Regions from separate parts of the Proteus sp. MB838 genome, predicted to be linked through region 2. Evidence: predicted binding sites of a transcription regulator. Region 2 holds the regulator's gene; the other holds the start of a gene.
What was found. The regulator sigma-54, encoded in region 2, starts transcription at its own class of promoters, with help from an activator protein. The targets are predictions, from matches to a motif close to GTTGGCACANNTTTCGCTNT.
Positions count from the first base shown of each region.

Region 1: the regulator sigma-54 is predicted to act here: its motif matches at 7,703-7,722, upstream of glnA (glutamate--ammonia ligase).

Region 1 is NZ_BAABMO010000001.1:26,852-36,778, forward strand. It holds gene ACYUCW_RS00120 (hypothetical protein) at 1-134, shown strand, start outside; gene rluF (23S rRNA pseudouridine(2604) synthase RluF) at 222-1,100, opposite strand; gene fabY (fatty acid biosynthesis protein FabY) at 1,276-2,190, opposite strand; gene dtd (D-aminoacyl-tRNA deacylase) at 2,214-2,651, opposite strand; gene yihX (glucose-1-phosphatase) at 2,732-3,349, opposite strand; gene ACYUCW_RS00145 (hypothetical protein) at 4,002-4,418, opposite strand; gene ACYUCW_RS00150 (hypothetical protein) at 4,396-4,719, opposite strand; gene typA (ribosome-dependent GTPase TypA) at 5,609-7,444, opposite strand; gene glnA (glutamate--ammonia ligase) at 7,804-9,213, shown strand; gene glnL (nitrogen regulation protein NR(II)) at 9,393-9,927, shown strand, end outside.
Region 2 is NZ_BAABMO010000025.1:2,715-12,641, reverse strand. It holds gene pmbA (metalloprotease PmbA) at 1-1,015, shown strand, start outside; gene rnk (nucleoside diphosphate kinase regulator) at 1,121-1,531, opposite strand; gene npr (PTS phosphocarrier protein NPr) at 1,706-1,978, opposite strand; gene rapZ (RNase adapter RapZ) at 1,975-2,829, opposite strand; gene ptsN (PTS IIA-like nitrogen regulatory protein PtsN) at 2,914-3,381, opposite strand; gene hpf (ribosome hibernation promoting factor) at 3,537-3,824, opposite strand; gene rpoN (RNA polymerase factor sigma-54) at 3,848-5,323, opposite strand; gene lptB (LPS export ABC transporter ATP-binding protein) at 5,383-6,108, opposite strand; gene lptA (lipopolysaccharide ABC transporter substrate-binding protein LptA) at 6,115-6,648, opposite strand; gene lptC (LPS export ABC transporter periplasmic protein LptC) at 6,629-7,207, opposite strand; gene kdsC (3-deoxy-manno-octulosonate-8-phosphatase KdsC) at 7,225-7,782, opposite strand; gene kdsD (arabinose-5-phosphate isomerase KdsD) at 7,810-8,784, opposite strand; gene ACYUCW_RS11795 (calcium/sodium antiporter) at 8,802-9,782, opposite strand.

The sequences.
Region 1 (9,927 bases), on a different contig from region 2:
ACCAAACTCCGTTATTTTATTGCCTATCAAAACAGGATTATGACACGCTAATGGGGCGTATTATGGATGCAGAATTAGCCGCCATTGTACTTGAACGTCGCCAAAAGAAACTCGATGAACTGGATTTAGAGTGATTGATTACAGTGAGGAATAAAGCGGGATAAGCGCTAATTTCTCCCGCTATAGGCGCTTATTTAACTCAGAATTATAAAAGAAACAAACTAACGTTTTTTCTTTTTACGTCCTGGTTGTGCAAAGCGTTTACGCGTATTATTTTCCGTCTCTTTGGCTTTTGTTTTCGGAATATGGATCCCTAACGCTTTCGCATTACTACTTATCTGTTTCTTAGGTTTATTTTGCTTCTGTTTAGGGGCTTCAGAGCTTGATGCTTCAATAGCATCAAATAGCTTTATCAGCTCATCATCCGTTAAGTCACGCCATTCCCCGACAGGTAATCCCGCCAAACTAACATTCATAATACGGATACGTTCAAGCTTGGTGACTTCATAACCAAAATATTCACACATACGACGAATTTGACGGTTTAGACCTTGTACTAAGGTGATACGAAATACCATTGCGGCTTCTTTTTTCACCTTACATTTCTTGGTTTTTTGTCCCAGAATAGGAACACCCGCCCCCATACCGCGAATAAATTCATCAGTAATGGGTTTATCAACCGTGACCAAATACTCTTTTTCATGGGAGTTACCCGCCCGTAAGATTTTATTGACCAGATCACCATGGTTAGTCAAAAAAATCAGTCCCTGAGAATCTTTATCTAAACGACCAATTGGGAAAATACGGGTGCTATGGTTAACATAATCAACAATATTATCTTTCTCACCTTCATCTGTGGTACTGACGATACCTACAGGTTTATTCAGTGCGATCAACACCAGCTCAGAATTATCTTGCGCTTCAATTAATCGTCCATTCACTTTCACTTCATCGCCCGCCGTTACGCGATCGCCAATGCCTGCGCGCTTACCATTGATAAGAACCAGACCTTGCTCGATATAACGGTCGGCTTCACGACGTGAACAGATACCGCTTTCACTGATATATTTATTAAGACGAGTAGATAAATTGGTGTCCATGCTTCCCTCCGTAAACTGCGGAATATACCTCAATTAAGTGACGATAGAAACACTATTAGGTAGACACTAAAGCAGAGATTTCTCACTCCTCATTTCCATGATAAGAAAAAGGTAGAAAAAAAGAGAGATAAAAACAATAAATAACTTAATTTTCAATTAAATAGAGATTTATTATTTAGTACTGTTTATTTTGTGAGGGTAACACAATGTAAGTGCCGCTAAAAACCGCTCCCGTACCTTCATCACCACAAATATCAACATCTAACTTAATACGTGCTTTGCTTCCTTTCGCTAATCGTCCTAAATCACCACTTAAATTTTCCATATCAGCAACGGCTGACGGCCGACCTGAGACTGGTTTTCGATAACGAATATGCGCATCCACCAGCACAATATCGCCTTGCAGTTTATGCTCTTGCATTAACAACCAAATCAGCCCCCAACCGGTCAGTGTTGCTAAAGAAAACTGGCTACCGGCAAAAATAGTATGGTGTGGGTTTTGATTACCGGATTCAGGGATCGTGGTATAAAAACGGGTGCCCGTATATTGCGTAATACGTAACCCCATTTTTTCACTTAGGGGGATATGCTGATGCCACTGTTTTTGCAACTCCGCGCACCAATCAGGACGATGGAGAATATCATCTAATGATTCAATACTTTTTTTCATAAAGTAATGTTTGATCGGGGTAGTTTGAGGGCCTGTGACTAAACCACAATTCTCATAACCTAATTTTTCAAAGAAACGAACAGACTCTTCTCTGGCGCTACAAACAATACGCTTTACCCCTTCTTGGCGAGCTAAAGACTCTAACGCCATGGCAACTAAAGAGCCTAATCCTTTACCTTGAGCATCCTCACGTACCGCCATAAAGCGGATTGCACCTTCATTATCGGCATTTATATAGAGACGACCAATAGCAACGGGTTGCCCACTGTCATCAACCACCATCTGGTGATGCGCTAAGGTATCATAACCATCTTTTTCGGAGCCTTCGGGCTGATGTAACGGTTTACGAAGCATTTCCCAACGAAAAGTATAATAAGCTGCTAATTCTGCTTGCGTCTTAGGGGTTCGTAAATGATACATAGTAAGCTCCTATTATAATTCAACTAGACCTGCAACCAGAATGTCACTGGGCCATCATTAGTCAGGGTGACCTGCATATCAGCAGCAAATTGCCCTGTTTGGGTTTCTAAACCTTGTTGCTTACACTGCTCAACAAAATAGTGATATAAATTTTCAGCCATTTCAGGAGGCGCTCCGTTAGAAAAACCCGGTCTCATCCCTTTTTGGGTTTCGGCAGCGAGTGTAAATTGCGATACGACTAATAGGCTACCACCTGCTTGTTGTACATTCAGATTCATTTTGTCATTTTCATCACTGAAAATACGATAACCACACACTTTTTCACATAATCTTTTTGCTTTCTGTTGGTTATCGTCTTTTTCTACTCCTAATAGCACGAGTAAGCCGTGATTAATGGCGCCAACAGTCACACCGGCAATATCGACTTTCGCTTGTGTCACTCTTTGGATTAACGCAATCATACTGTATTCCTGATTAACACCGAATATGTGTTTATAAAAAAAGGATAACAAATTCAATTAATTGTTATCCTATTACAACGTTATTCTGTTACTGGGAGAGTAAAATCATGATCTTTAAAGTATTCAACAACCGTATTTTTATCTACGACATGAACACCTTGAATACCTAACGCAATGGCTGCATCGACATTGGTTTGTAAATCGTCAAAGAAGACAGCATCTTGTGCTTCAACGCCTTCGGACTGTAGCACATATTTATACACTTCAGGATCTGGCTTTCTCATACCGATATCTTGGGATAAATAGAGAAAGTCCGCTGAAGCGGCGATTTCAGGATAGTGCTGAGGCCAATAATCTTGATGTAATCGATTAGTATTTGACAATACCACCACACGATGACCTTGCTCTCTTAGCTTATTCATTATATCTATGACTTCTGGGCGAACAGCGATAAAAATAGCCTGCCATCCTTCCGCAAACTGTTCAAAACTCAGTCCAATACCAAGCTCAGCACAGACAGCTTCTGCAAATTCTATATCCGTAATATTGCCTCGTTCGTGTAATTTAAAGGTTTCCCCAGTCGTAAAATTATCTTTTATACTGGCTAATGGAACCCCACTGAGTTTACTCCACACGGCAAAAACACGATTGAAATCAATATCGATAATCACATTACCCATATCAAAGATATAAAGCATAAATTCTCTCCATAATAGAAAACTCGTTTTACTTTAATCATAAATTGCTTGAGTGAATAGGCTTAAACGATAAAAAATACCATATTCACACCTAATTTTTTGAAAAACATAAAACCAGAAGGGGAAGAGACGAAAAATAAGACGAGAAGCATCCTTATCTATAAAGGAATTGCCATGTGATGATAAGGTACTCTCTCCCCATTTATTTTCCTATGATTTTAAAATCATCATGCAACTGTGCCCAATGTAATACTAATTTCTCTTTATGCTCATCAAGCATTTAAAATGTCATGTAGCTGAATATTAAGGCCTTCCACTTTCTCGATTTGTTTATTCATACCTTATTCCTCTGTTTTAAACCAAAAGTCGAGATCATCCCCATCATCTTTCAAATCAATTTCGCTTTTATTCGCTATCACAGTACTTGCAATCATAGGGTTTATATTAGAATTTTTAGCCTTAATTGATAACTCTAAATCTAGTCCTTCTAATACTCTTAATAAGCTAGCATTATAGGTATATCAGCGTATTATCCGAACTCACTTATCCATGCTAATGCACAACCATATGAAGATATTACTATTAGATATGAGGGTATATCTTGGGATCACATTTGTGCAGGAATGTCAGGTGATAGTATTAGTCAAAACATTTAAGATTTCTCAACAAAAAGTGATGTGGTTCTTGATTTTTCATCAATAGATATTTTTATATGTATATTATCTTTAACCCATAGCTCTTCTTTATAGAAATCATCATATGTAGAGGTGAATCCATTTTTAGATAGATTATCAATAAGAGCTATGTTCTTTTCAGGTTTTATATTAAAAAAAATAACATCATTGGACTCATTTGAATTTCCATCGATGGGTCTATAGATAATGATATATTCATCTGATATAAAATCTATTTTTTTGACCTCATCAAAAGTGTATAAGTAATAATAAACAAAATTTAGCTTGGTATATTCTCTGTCACCAGGAAACATCAGTAAAATGATGGTCGTCATTAAAGATAAAACCAATAATATTGGAAAAACAAAAAATTTATTCAATTTTAATCCATTCACTTTCAGCTCCAATGTTTATTCCTGTTGTATCTTTTACATGAATTAAAATACTATTATTTCTAATATCTTCTATCGGTTTTACGCGATCCAAATAGCATGGTAATGAAACGAAGTAATGTATTGAATTATTTAGATAAATAGTAAGATCAGGAAAAATTAACGGTTTGAAAAGCTTATTTTTATATTTACCAATAGAGCCATAAGAATCCCAGCGACGATAAGCCTCTTCTTTACTTAATACTGTTAAATATGTCATTGGGTCTACGTCACTAACATAGTCTCCTGCAGTTAGAACACCCATTAAAGTGGATGCATCTTCACCTTTTGCATGACCTTTATCTATCCATCCAATTTATTTGGTGTAGATAACTCTGCCTCCATCAATATCTGATCTTTTTGTCATTATCACACATCTTTTGTTATTACATTTTAGTTTCAGATAAGACCCATTATGTTAAACGGGCGAATTAGTTAGCGAAAACCACCCGTTCATCCCCATCAAAGTTCTTCAAAGCAATTTTAAGACTCGAACCAAAAACCATCCTAACAGTTTAGAACGGTTTCTGTGCTATTCAATGGCATTTTTAACATCTTTTTTTTAAACCTAAAAATACGGTTAACGTTTTTAAAAGTAGCCAATGATTTATGAGATTATGAGATATCGGATGAAAGCGAAAAAAGTAAAACCCGAGACTGAGATGCACAAATGAAAAAGGCTCAACCAAATGGTCAAAAGGAAAAATCGGTTTAGTCCGGCGCAAATAGAACTATGGAAAAAGGAGCAAGAAGACCAAGAACCACGAGATGCCTGGCTTACTGAAAGTGAAGAGGCGATAAAACGTCACATGAAAGACTTATAGCATTTAGCATAAAAACCTAATGCCTCAATGTGGTACTAATCAAAACAGAGCGAAGCGACAACATCTTCTTGTCTTTGCTTTTCTCCATGATCGGTTATTGTGCCTTAGCTCGTGCAACTAGCTAAGTTGGATACTTCTGGTTAGGTTGGGCTTCTTTCGATGGTGCAATCGAAAAATCTCTAGTCCGTTGATTGGTGCTCTTATCAGGTACGCACTGTAATTTTTCGATACCGCAAGGGTAGAGCTGGGATCACTTCACAGAAGTGACGGGGGTTTTATAAACTCAGGGCGCTTAACGCGCCCTAAGAATTATATTATCAGAATAACAAATTAGTCTTTGCTACGATAAGCACGACGACGATCGTTTTCTGAAAGATGACGTTTACGTAAACGAATAGATTGTGGAGTCACTTCCACTAATTCATCATCATCAATAAACTCTAATGCTTGTTCTAATGTTTGCTTGATATGTGGCGTCAGCGTTGTCGCTTCATCCGTACCAGAAGCACGCATATTTGTCAGTTTTTTACCTGTTAAGCAGTTTACTGTTAAGTCATTAGAGCGAGTATGAATACCAATAACTTGGCCTTCATAAACTTCTGCACCATGAGTAACAAATAACTTACCACGATCTTGTAAGCTATACAGCGCGTAAGCAACAGCTTTACCCTGACCATTAGAGATCATCACACCATTATTACGACGACCGATTTCACCTGGGCGCACATCGTCATAATGACTGAATGTTGCGTACAGTAAACCAGTACCTGATGTCATCGTCATAAACTCAGTACGGAAGCCAATTAAACCACGGCTAGGGATAATGTAGTCTAAACGTACACGTCCTTTACCATCTGGTTGCATGTCGCGCATTTCACCTTTACGCTCACCCATCGCTTGCATCACATCACCTTGGTGCTGCTCTTCAATATCGATAGTGACTTGTTCGAAAGGCTCTTGTTTACGACCATCAATCTCGCGGAAGATAACTTTCGGACGAGATACGGCTAATTCGTAACCTTCACGGCGCATATTTTCAATCAGTACTGATAGGTGTAATTCACCACGACCTGATACACGGAATGCATCTGGATCTTCAGTCTCTTCAACACGCAGTGCTACGTTATGAACTAACTCTTTTTTCAGACGATCTAAGATCTGACGAGAAGTAACAAACTTACCTTCACGACCACAGAATGGTGATGTATTAACACAGAAATACATGCTAACAGTAGGCTCATCAACGGCTAATGCAGGTAATGCTTCCACAGCACCTACTTCGCAAATCGTATCAGAAATATTTAATTCACCTAAACCTGTAATCGCAATGATGTCGCCAGCTTCTGCAACGTCAACATCGATACGCTCTAAGCCTAAATGACCTAATACTTTACCTACTTTACCGTTGCGGGTATTACCTTCGCTATCGATGATAGTCACTTGTTGATTAGGTTTTACTTTACCGCGCTTAATACGGCCAATACCGATAACACCCAGATAGTTATTATAATCTAACTGAGAAATCTGCATCTGGAAGGTCCCCTCCAGATCGACTTTTGGCGGCTCTACATATTTGACGATAGCTTCATATAATGGAGTCATATCATCAGCCATGTCATTATAATCTGTTCCCGCAATACCATTTAATGCTGATGCATAGATAATTGGGAAATCCAGTTGTTCGTCAGTCGCACCTAAGTTAACAAACAGATCAAAGACCTGATCAACAACCCAATCAGGGCGTGCACCTGGACGGTCAACTTTGTTGATAACAACGATAGGTTTTAAGTTGTTAGCAAACGCTTTTTGTGTCACAAAGCGAGTTTGTGGCATTGGGCCATCCATCGCGTCAACCAGCAATAGAACGCTGTCTACCATAGACATAACGCGTTCTACCTCACCACCGAAGTCGGCGTGTCCTGGGGTATCTACGATATTAATACGATAGTCATTCCATTTAATCGCTGTATTTTTCGCAAGAATAGTAATTCCGCGCTCTCTTTCGAGATCATTAGAGTCCATCACGCGCTCAGCAACGGTTTCACGTTCACCGAACGTGCCAGATTGCTGTAGTAATTTATCGACAATAGTAGTTTTACCATGGTCAACGTGGGCGATGATGGCGATATTACGCAAGTTTTCGATCACAAAATTTGCCTCAGGCATTGTAGAAATAAGCGTGTTATTGTACACGCTTTAGACGAGAGACTAAACAAGATCACAATAATGATTGCTTAACAATATGCAATTAATTGAATTGTGATCCTTTTCACGCCTCAGAAATAAGTCGTCTTGAACCGATTGCACCAAAATTGTGCAACTATTCAGACTTAATTTGCACCAAATTTGTGCAATAATTAAAAAATCACGGGGGATATTCTACACTAAACTTCATCAATACAGTATATATCCCTTTTTAGATAAGTTGGCATGCTTTTCGCAATAGAGTTTAGGTGAGCAAAAAATTCACCGAAAAATGTGTAAGGCCACTGCACTTAATAAAACCATTCGCCAGGAGAGTTACTATGTCCCTTGAACATGTGTTATCCATGATTGAAGAACATAAAGTTAGATATATTGACTTACGTTTCACTGATACCCGCGGTAAAGAACAACATATTACTATTCCGGCGCATCAAGTTAACGATGATTTCTTTGAAGAAGGAAAAATGTTCGACGGCTCCTCTATTGGTGGTTGGAAAGGCATTAATGAATCAGATATGGTGCTAATGCCTGATGCTACAACAGCGATGCTTGACCCATTTTTCCAAGATCCAACATTAATTATTCGTTGTGATGTTTTAGAGCCAGGCACTATGCAAGGTTACGATCGTGACCCGCGCTCTATCTCAAAACGTGCAGAAGACTACTTAAAATCAAGTGGTATCGCTGACACCGTCCTATTTGGCCCTGAACCTGAATTCTTCCTTTTTGATGATATTCGTTTTAAAAATGATATCTCTGGTGCTTCTTATGCCATCAATGATATTGAAGCAGCATGGAATACCAATACACAATATGAAGAAGGTAACAAAGGTCATCGCCCAATGGTAAAAGGAGGTTACTTCCCTCTCCCTCCGGTTGATTCCTCACAAGATATTCGCTCGACCATGTGTAATATCATGGAAGAGATGGGCTTAGTGGTTGAAGCACACCACCACGAAGTCGCAACTGCAGGTCAAAATGAAGTGGCAACCCGCTTTAATACCATGACCAAAAAAGCAGATGAAACTCAAATTTATAAATACGTAGTACAAAACGTCGCTAACGTATTTGGTAAAACCGCGACCTTTATGCCAAAACCTTTAGTGGGTGATAATGGCTCAGGTATGCACTGCCACATGTCACTGTCTAAAAATGGTGTCAATTTATTTGCTGGTGATAAATATGGCGGATTATCTGAAATGGCGCTGTATTACATCGGTGGTATTATCAAACATGCTCGTGCATTAAACGCATTTACTAACCCAACCACTAACTCATATAAACGCTTAGTGCCGGGATTTGAAGCCCCTGTTATGCTGGCTTATTCTGCCCGTAACCGCTCAGCATCCATTCGTATTCCGGTAGTCGCTAGCATGAAAGCACGCCGTATCGAAGTGCGTTTCCCAGATCCTTTAGCTAACCCTTACCTTGCATTTGCAGCTCAATTAATGGCAGGTCTTGATGGTATTATCAATAAAATTCACCCAGGTGATGCCATGGATAAAAACCTCTATGACTTACCCCCAGAAGAAGCTAAAGAGATCCCAACAGTGGCAGGTTCATTAGAAGAGGCGCTCAATGCCCTTGATAATGACCGTGAATTCTTAACCCGTGGCGGTGTATTCACTGATGATGCTTTAGACGCTTATCTTGAGCTATTACGTACTGATGTGCAGCGTGTTCGTATGGCACCACATCCACTTGAATTTGAAATGTATTACAGTGCGTAACGCACAATAGTTAAAGTACTTACTTTGCTTATGATTTTTTTGTTGCCGTGAAGCTATTTTGCCCATCTTCGGATGGGCTCTTTTCTCTCTAATGAGGCATCTGTTAATAAATTACGCATCTGTTCATTTATGAAAAAAAAGGTAAGATGCACTAAAATGGTGCAATGGGAGTATTCAATATGGAAACGGCGGATTTACCTGATAACACACTTATTTTGGATTCATTAATCCACTCAGTATTGGTTATCAACCAAGAGTTTATTATTTGCTATGCAAACCATGCTGCATTGCAATTACTGGCTCAAAGTCGTCGCAAATTATTTGAAACCCCTTTTAGCGCACTGTTTAGTTATTCCTCTTTTGATGAACAGTTAATGCGTGAAACATTAGCAAATGGGCAAAGCTTCACTGATAACGAAGTGATTTTGGTTATTAATAACCAATCACACACTATGTCGCTCAGTGCCCAGCCTATTTCCGAGCAACACATTTTGTTGGAGCTGGCGCCTATGGATAGTCAACGCCGGTTAAGCCAAGAGCAGATACAACAAGCACAACAAATGGCGGCTAGGGAATTGGTTAGGGGACTGGCACATGAAATTAAAAATCCACTCGGTGGATTACGAGGGGCGGCTCAATTATTAGCAAAATCATTACCTGATCCTGCGCTGACTGAGTATACCCAAGTCATTATTGAACAAGCCGATCGCCTAA
Region 2 (9,927 bases):
TAAAGCCCTGTTAGCCTTCGATGCCCCTTTTCTTGATCTCTACCACCCAACAGACATAACAGCAGATAAAGCGATTGAGCTGGCGTCTCGAGCGGAGCAAGCTGCATTAGACAGTGATAGCCGTATCGTCAATACCGAAGGGGGAAGCTTTAATAGTCATAGTGGAACTCGCGTCTTTGGTAACAGCCTTGGTTTATTAAAAAGCTACTCTTCATCTCGTTATTCAATGTCGAGTTGCGTTATCGCTCGTGAGGGTGAGGATATGGAGCGCGATTATGCCTATACCATTAGTCGCCGTTTTGAGGCATTACAATCTCCTGAATGGGTAGGACAAGAGTGTGCACGCCGTACCTTATCTCGTCTAGCTCCCCGTAAATTATCCACCATGAAGGCGCCTGTTCTCTTCTCAGCGGAAGTAGCAACGGGGATCTTCGGTCATTTAGTGGCAGCCATCAGTGGTAGCATGATCTACCGTGAGTCATCTTGTTTGTTAGATAGCTTAGGAAAACAGATTTTCCCTCAATGGTTAAATATTCAAGAGCGTCCACATATTGTGGGAGGATTAGCATCAACGCCTTTTGATAGTGAAGGGGTACGCACATCAGATGCAGATATTATTAAAGATGGGGTACTGCAAGAGTGGCTCCTTACTAGCTATTCCGCAAGAAAATTAGGGTTAAAAAGCAATGGACATGCGGGGGGCATTCATAACTGGCGTATCCCAGGGCAAGGTCTCTCCTTTGATGAGTTGTTAAAAGAGATGGGCACAGGGCTTGTGGTCACTGAGTTAATGGGACAAGGGGTTAGCACGGTGACAGGGGATTATTCCCGTGGTGCGAGCGGTTTCTGGGTCGAAAATGGTGAAATTCAGTATCCAGTGAGTGAAGTGACTATTGCCGGTAACTTGAAAGAGATGTGGGCGAATATTGCCACAATAGGTGATGATATTGAAACACGCAGTAATATTCAGTGTGGATCACTACTATTACCAGAAATGAGTATCGCAGGTCAGTAGCACCTTGCCTTTAATCTCAGCCCATAAGTGGGCTGAGATATCGCGCTTACTTGTATTTTATTGCGTTAATAAGATAAAAAATAACACGCGAACCTTCAGCATTGCTTAACGGTGTAATTCACCAGCAGCTTCAGGTTGGTAGAGAATTTCTAATACTTTGACCTTAGTTTCAAGGCCATTAGGAAGCTGCCAACTGATCTCATCATTGATAGCTAAACCTAATAGTGCCGCCCCCATTGGCGCCATGACTGATAATTCAGTCGCACTATCTTTTAATGAAGCAGGGTAAACTAAAGTACGAATACGCTCTTCATTATTTTTTAAGTCCATAAAACGGACTTTGCTGTTCATGGTGACGATGTTAGCAGGGATATCAGCTGGTGTAACAATGTCAGCACGATCTAACTCTTCATTTAAAGCTTCTGCAATTGGGCTGTCTGCAAAGGCAGGTTGCTCTAGTAATGAATCTAAACGTTCTGCATCAAGTTCATTGATGATAATTGTTGGCTTTGTCATACCACACTCCAATTTGTTCCAATGCAAAACAACACCCCCACGGATTAGGTGGGGGTGTTGTTAAACTCTATGTAAGATAATAGGCGGTTCTGTAGCAAAAAGAAAGAGGCAGTGATCACAGTCTCTTTCTGGGATTTTTGTTAAGAAATGCTAATCTATTGTTTTTAATTAGAATTAATCTTCATCAAACCCTGATTCAAATAATGCAATAATCGCATCAATCGCTTCTTTTTCATCACAGCCACTGGCTTCTATATCGATGTGACTGCCTTGTTCGGAATCTAACATCAACATCGCAATCACACTATCTGCTTGCGCCTCAACGCCTTCATGGTTACGTAACGTCACCGTTGATTGAAATGTATTGACCAAATCAAACAATTTCATGGCAGGCCTTGCATGCATGCCTAAACGGTTTTTTATCGCTACGCGTCGATATTGGGTCATTTGCGCTTTTCAAGTGTTCTATGGCGTGATTGTACGTTTTTCCCTCTAGAGCGGAAATAGTCAGCCAGTTGTTCAGCCACGTAAACAGAACGATGTTTGCCGCCAGTACAACCAATAGCAACAGTTAGGTAACTACGATTATTCGTCTCTAACATCGGTAGCCAAAGTTCTAGATAACTTCTTGTTTGATAAATAAAGTTATGCACTTCGGTATGGCGATCGAGGAAGGCTGCGACTGGACGATCTAACCCCGTCATTGGGCGTAATTTGGGATCCCAGTGGGGATTAGGTAAAAATCGTACATCAAAGACATAATCAGCATCGATAGGAATACCATGTTTAAAACCGAAAGACTCAAATACCATGGTCAATTCGCGTTCACGTTTACCGAGTAAGCGTGTACGTAGCATTTCGGCTAATTCATGCACTGACATCTCTGAGGTATCAATAATCAGGTCAGCCCGTGATCGTAAAGGTTCGAGCAGATCACTCTCTGTATCAATCGCCATTTCTAGCGAGAGGTTTTTCGTTGAAAGAGGGTGTAAGCGTCGAGTATCACTATAACGGCGGATCAGCGTATTTCTATCAGCATCTAAAAATAACAGTTGTGGAGAATATTCCGCGGGTAAACTTTCCAGCGCCTTTTCGAAAATCTCCGGTGATTCTGGCATATTACGTACGTCAATACTGACTGCGGCAGCGGCAGCATCACGCTCAGCCAGTGTTTTCGCAAGCTCCGGTAACAGATCGACAGGTAAGTTATCAACGCAATAAAATCCCATGTCCTCAAGCGCACGCAAAGCGACTGACTTACCTGAACCAGAGCGTCCGCTGACTATCATCAGCACCATGAGGTAGCTCCCCTTAATTTCCCAGTGATGAATATCATTCCACTGTATGCTATTCGCGTCCTGATAAACCCAAACCCATTAGGTTTATTCTGTGATAATCTGATAAAGCTCTTCATCACTTTGTGCGGAGCGTAGTCGGCGACATAAATTTTTGTCAGCCAACTGTTTTGCAATCAAAGACAGTGTGTGTAAATGTTCCTTACATTGTGTTGCAGGAACGAGTAATGCAAACAACAAATCGACAGGTTGATTATCAATAGCGTCGAAGGCAATAGGCTCGCTTAGGTGAAGAAACACACCAACAACTTTTTCAGTTTCATCACTTTCAATACGCCCATGAGGGATAGCCAATCCACCCCCAATCCCTGTTGTACCGACTTTTTCACGCGTTAATAAAGCCTCAAAAATCAGTGTTTCTGGTAAATTTAGTGCTTGAGCTGCATTCTCACTGATAATTTCTAACGCGCGTTTTTTACTTGTGCAATGCACATTGTTATGTGTACATGCCAGAGTAAGTACGTCGCTAATATTCATCTTTGTATCGTTGTTCATTGTCTTATTCACTTAGACCAGCAAACCAGATGCCACAGAGTGACATCTGGTTTTTGTTAGCGGATTATTTAGGCGCTGTTTTTAATTGAACAAACGCGACATCAATAACACCCTAACATCGCCGATTGTATTCCCATTTTACAATGGGAAATGAATTAATGTTGTCTCAGTTTATCTTTGTGTTTGGTTAATTGACGAGCCAGTTTATCCATTAATCCATCAATTGCTGCGTACATATCTTCTGCTTCCGCAGAGGCATGTAATTCACCGCCATTTACTTGAATCGTCGCTTCCGCAATTTTAGTCACTTTTTCGACTTTGAGGATAACTTGGACGTTATTAATTTTGTCAAAGAACTGAGGTAATTTAGCGCTTTTTGCTTTGACGGTATCACGCAGAGCATCAGTTAATTCAATATTATGACCAGTGATTTGAAGTTCCATAGTGTCTTCCTTCTCAATTATGCTCAAACCAACTCTTTACGTTGATTTGAAGGCGGGATGGATAATGACTCTCTATATTTCGCAACAGTTCGTCGAGCAACCTGTATACCAAGCTCGGCGAGCATATTTGCCAGTTTACTATCACTTAGTGGTTTCGCTGGGTTTTCTGCTGCGATTAGTTTCTTCACTAAAGCCCGAATTGCTGTTGAAGAGGCTTCACCTCCGTTATCAGTATTTACGTGGCTTGAGAAAAAATACTTCAATTCGAAAATTCCCCGAGGACAATGCAAATATTTTTGCGTTGTAACGCGAGAAATGGTGGACTCGTGCATCTCAACCTGTTCTGCAATATCGGCCAAAACAAGGGGTTTCATATGCTCTTCACCGAATTCGAAAAACGCCTGCTGTGTGTCAACAATGCAATGAGCGACTTTTAATAATGTCTCATTACGGCTTTCTAAGCTTTTTATCAGCCATTTAGCCTCTTGTAAATTGTCACGAATAAATTTCCCATCGCTTTCGTTTTGAGCTGATTGCCCAAGCGCTGCATAAGTCTCATTTATGCGTAGGCGGGGAATGCTATCCGTATTTAACTCAACTTGCCAGTGTTCTCCTGATTTTTTTACCAGTACATCAGGAATAACATACTGTGATTCCTCTGTATCAATACTTAAACCCGGTTTTGGATCAAGAGATTGAATGGTCTCAATTACTACTTTTAATGTCTCTTCACGTAGCTTAGTGTGACGCATTAATTGGCGAAAATCACGATTACCTAATAACGCTAAATAGTGCTCAATAACAAGTTGAGTCTCTTTCAAATAAGGTGTATTAGTTGGAAATGTCGACAATTGAATTAACAGACACTCTTTTAAGTCTCTGGCAGCGACACCTACGGGATCAAAGCGTTGAATACGCTTTAATACCGCTTCAATCTCATCAAGCTCTAACTCATCATCACCCATTCCGGCAAGAATGTCATCTGTTGAAACTGTTAAATATCCTGTTTCATCGACAGCATCAATAATGCTTGTCGCGATAGCACGATCAGTATCAGTAAAAGGTGTTAGGTCAGCTTGCCAAGTTAGGTAATCTTGCAGTGAAGCCGTGGTTTCACCTTGATAGAGTGGTAATTCATCAGCCGCATAATCATTACTGGTGCCTGAAGGGGTGCCTGCGGTGTAAATTTCTTCCCATTGGGTATCGAGAGGAAGATCGTCAGGCATCTCCTTTTGCTCTAGTGCATCTAGGGTATCTAACACCTCATTATCACGCTCATTGTCTGGTGTACTATCATCACTCTCTTGTGTTGATGAGCTATCAGAATGCGTTACATCCGCTTGATCGTCTTCTTGTTCAAGCAATGGGTTAGATTCAAGGGCTTGTTGAATTTCTTGTTGTAATTCAAGCGTAGAAAGTTGCAACAAACGAATAGCCTGTTGGAGCTGTGGCGTCATGGCCAATTGCTGACTAAGACGAAGTTGCAGACTTTGTTTCATAGTGATGCGATGGATCCTCTTATGTTGTCATCCGTGACGAAATAAAAGTGTCACTCAGATCACAGGCGGAAGCCTTCACCTAAGTAAACACGTTTAACTTGCTCATTTGCCAAAATTTCTTCTGGTGAACCATGGGCAATAAGGTGTCCTTGACTGACGATATAAGCACGTTCACACACATCTAAGGTTTCGCGTACATTATGGTCGGTAATTAATACGCCCAAGCCATAATCGCGTAGATGTTGGATAATTTTCTTAATATCTAAAACGGAAATAGGGTCAACACCGGCAAAAGGCTCATCCAATAAAATAAATTTAGGATTTGCCGCTAGCGCCCGTGCTATCTCTACACGACGGCGTTCACCCCCTGATAAAGATTGCCCTAAACTATTACGTAAGTGACTGACATTAAACTCTTCAAGTAGCTCTTCTGCACGATCTTTTCGTTGTTCGGCCGTTAAATCATGGCGTATTTCTAAAATTCCCATGATATTGTCATAAACGCTTAAGCGTCTAAAAATAGAGGCTTCTTGTGGCAAATAACCAATACCCTTACGTGCACGTTCATGTAACGGGAGTAAGGTAATATCTTCATCGTCGATAGTAATGCTACCCGCATCACGGGCGACAATACCTACCACCATATAAAAGGTGGTGGTTTTCCCCGCACCGTTAGGGCCAAGTAAGCCAACAATCTCACCGGAGTTAACATTGAGGCTCACATCACCGACAACGGTGCGCCCTTTGTATGCTTTTGCTAAATTTTCAGCTTTTAACAGCGCCATAAAGTGTTACTTACCTTTGTTGTTAACACCGGGACCTTTCTCTTGTAACTGAGAAGGGAGTAAAACGGTGGTGACTTGTTTTCCCTTACCGCTAAATGCTTCCATTTGTTGTGTCGGTACGAGATAAGTGATTTTATCACCGGTGATATTACTGTCTAATTGTTCAAGATAAGCTTTACCTGTTAAGGTCACCAGCTCTTTGTCCATCTCATAGGTCATTTTATCACCACGACCTTTGATTGGTTTACCATCATCTTGTAACTGATAGAATGTCACAGGGTTACCAAAAGCTTCAATCACGATTTTTTTAGAATCGCCACCAGGACGTGTAACCACTACTTTATCAGCTCTTATATCAATAGAGCCTTGTTTTACCACAACATTTTGTGTGAAAGTGGTAATGTTTTTTTCTAAATTAAGTGACTGTTTCTCGGAATTAACAACAATAGGTTGTTGTGTATCATCTTTAAGTGCCATAACTGGGACACTTATTGAGAATAACGTACTGATAATTAGTGTATTACGGATTTTTCGATTCATTAGGGATCTCATAATAGGTGTTCACCTGTTCAATCAGCTCTGCACGTTTTTCACGCAGATTGCCTCGCATTTTTAAGCCGACTGATTTCAGTCCGACGCCGATAATAGTCACTTCATCATCAGAGGAAACATCTTGTGTATCCAGATCTGCGATAGCATTTTCTGTGCTGATCCGCTGAAGTTGGGAGTCATCAGTTAAACTATCAATTTGAACGTCGCCATAAAGATAGAGCATTTTACTGTTTGTCAGTTTGGCTTTATTTGCACGCACGGTCCATGTTGCATCTCCTGTCGGCGAATAAGTCGTTAAGACAGGATTAGTAAACCATGTAAACTTTTGCTGAGCATAGTTTTTGACATCATCAGCAACTAGTTTATATCCCAGTATACCTGTTGGTTCATAAACAAAGGATATTGATGATTTAGATTGGTAGGTGGGTTGACCATCTTCAACAATCTTTCCATCATCAAGCTCAGTATTGTTAGTATAGTTCCAGCCAATCAGCCCAAGAGCAATAATGGCTAAAATCAGGGTAAACCAGGATTTTAATTTATTCATTCTGTGTCGTTATACGTTTAAATCGATAAACCTTTAGCTTCTTCAAGTCGACCTTGGGCTAATAGGATCAAATCACATAATTCTCGTACTGCACCGCGTCCACCTAAAATATGGGTAACATAGTCGGCACGAGGTGTGAGTAATGGATGGGCATCAGCAACGGCAACTGACAGTCCTACTTTTTCCATTACCGGTAAATCAATCAGATCATCGCCAATATAGGCTGTCTGTTCTGGTTTAAGGTTTAGTGTATCTAACAGTTGTTGATACGCCAAAAGCTTATTATGCTGTCCTTGGTAAAGATATGTAATGCCAAGTGTTTTGGCTCTATCTTCTAAAAGCTTAGATTGACGACCCGTAATGATAGCGACCTCAATACCCGATGTAAGTAAACAACGAATGCCATAGCCATCACGGACATTAAACGCTTTCAACTCTTCACCGTTATTGCCCATATAAATAAGTCCGTCAGACATCACACCATCAACATCGCAAATCAGCAATTGGACTTTTTCTGCTTTTTGCATTATTTGCTTGCTTACTGCACCGTAGCAGGTCTCTATCATTGTATTCATCTTTATCCTTATGAACGCATAACAAGCTTAAACAACCCCAGCTTGCAATAAATCGTGCATATGTAAAACACCTAATAAAATATCACTATCTGGTTCAGTGACTAACAGTGAAGTGATATGTTTTGCTTGCATTAAATTAAGCGCTTCTACCGCTAAGCTATCTGGGGAAATGCGAATTCCGCCTTTCGTCATTACATCTGATATTTTGGCATTATTAAGATCAATACCTAAATCAAAGATACGACGCAAATCACCATCAGTAAAAATACCGTTAATCAACATATTATCATCACAGATAACGGTCATACCTAATTTTTTACGGGTGATCTCTACCAGTGCTTCGCGTAATGTCGCTTCTTTGCTGACGCGTGGAATATCATCCTCTTTATTCATTAAATCACTGACATGAAGCAATAATTTACGCCCCAATGCACCACCGGGATGCGATAGTGCAAAGTCTTCCGCCGTAAAACCTCGAGCGCGCAATAAAGCGATAGCTAAGGCATCTCCCATCACCAGTGTTGCCGTTGTGCTGGTGGTAGGGGCTAAACCTAACGGACAAGCTTCTTTAGGGACTTTTATACAAAGATGAATATCAGCAGCTTTCCCCATTGTACTTTGAGGTGAGCGTGTCATACAAATTAAAAGGATCTGTTTACGCTTGAGGACAGGGATAAGGGCGAGAATTTCACTGGCTTCACCTGAATTTGAAATTGCCAGCACAATGTCTTTTTCTGTCACCATACCTAAATCGCCATGACTGGCTTCACCGGGGTGAACAAAAAAAGAAGGGGTGCCGGTACTGGCAAAGGTGGCGGCAATTTTATGCCCAATATGACCTGATTTTCCCATGCCCATAACAATCACTCTTCCCTGACAGTGAAAGATTTTTTCACAGGCAAGAGAAAAATCGTCATTGATATATTGTGCTAACTCAGCTAATCCTTCTTGTTCAATTTGAAGAACCTTTTTACCTGCTTGCTGAAAATCAAATCCGGTCATTTTTTGTACCATTTATTTTAGGTTAAGAGAGAATGTGCAACGCACAACACCGTAATATAAACAATAAAACAAACTAATAAGAAAATCCCCTTTCCACGGTTTAGCCGCTGTTTGCGCCCCAATGAAAAGAGTGAGAAAAGTAGGCCCGCGACCATCAGCACAGTAAAACTAAAATAGAATGCTTGCATATTAAATGTGCTAGGAGAGAGTAATGCGGGCATGCCTAGCACAAAGGTGAGATTAAAAATATTAGCGCCAATAATATTGCCTAGAGCCAGTTCATTTTCACGTCTTAAGGCTGCCACAACGGTCGTTGCTAATTCAGGTAAACTGGTGCCAATAGATAGCAAGGTTAGTCCAACTAAAAAACCGCTGAGATGATACTGTTGCATGATGATAAAAACATTATCAATGATCATTCTTGTTGCAACAGGGATTATCAGTAATGCAATAACCACCCAAAATAGGGCAACAGAATTACGTGGATTAGTTTGTAATTCAAAACGTGAAAGTGTCTCTAGCGGTAACACATGGCGCACTTGTGTTAAGGTTTTATGGAGCATTTTTATCATTAGAAAAAGAGAGGCGAAGCCGATGAAAAAAAGTAAACAGCCTTCTCTCAACCCTAGATGACCATTAGAAACCACCAGTCCTGCTAATAAGATGACTATAATCATCAAAGGAAGTTCTTTTTTTAGTACCGCAGATTGGATATTCATGGGATAAATCATCGCTCCAATCCCAGCAATCAGTAGCAGATTCGTTAATGAAGATCCTATTGCTATACCTATCGCTATCTCGGGTAAATTGTGGATGGCCGCGTCGGTTGCAACAAAAAGCTCCGGCAATGAAGTACCCATTCCCACAATAACAATACCGATAACGGCAGGAGGGAGCTTTAATGATTGAGCAAACACACTTGCACCATACACCAGTCGGTCTGATGCATAGACTAATAACATCAACCCAACAATGAGAAGAGACAAAGTAATCAACATGCCATCAGTTTTCCAACAATGAGTGAAAAATAAAGAAAAAACCAATAAGACAGGGCTGATAAAAAACATTATTGTCAAAAGGTTTTGCTAATTCACCATATTTTGACTAGCCAAGCACGAAAAGTAAAATCAACCGTGCAATAAA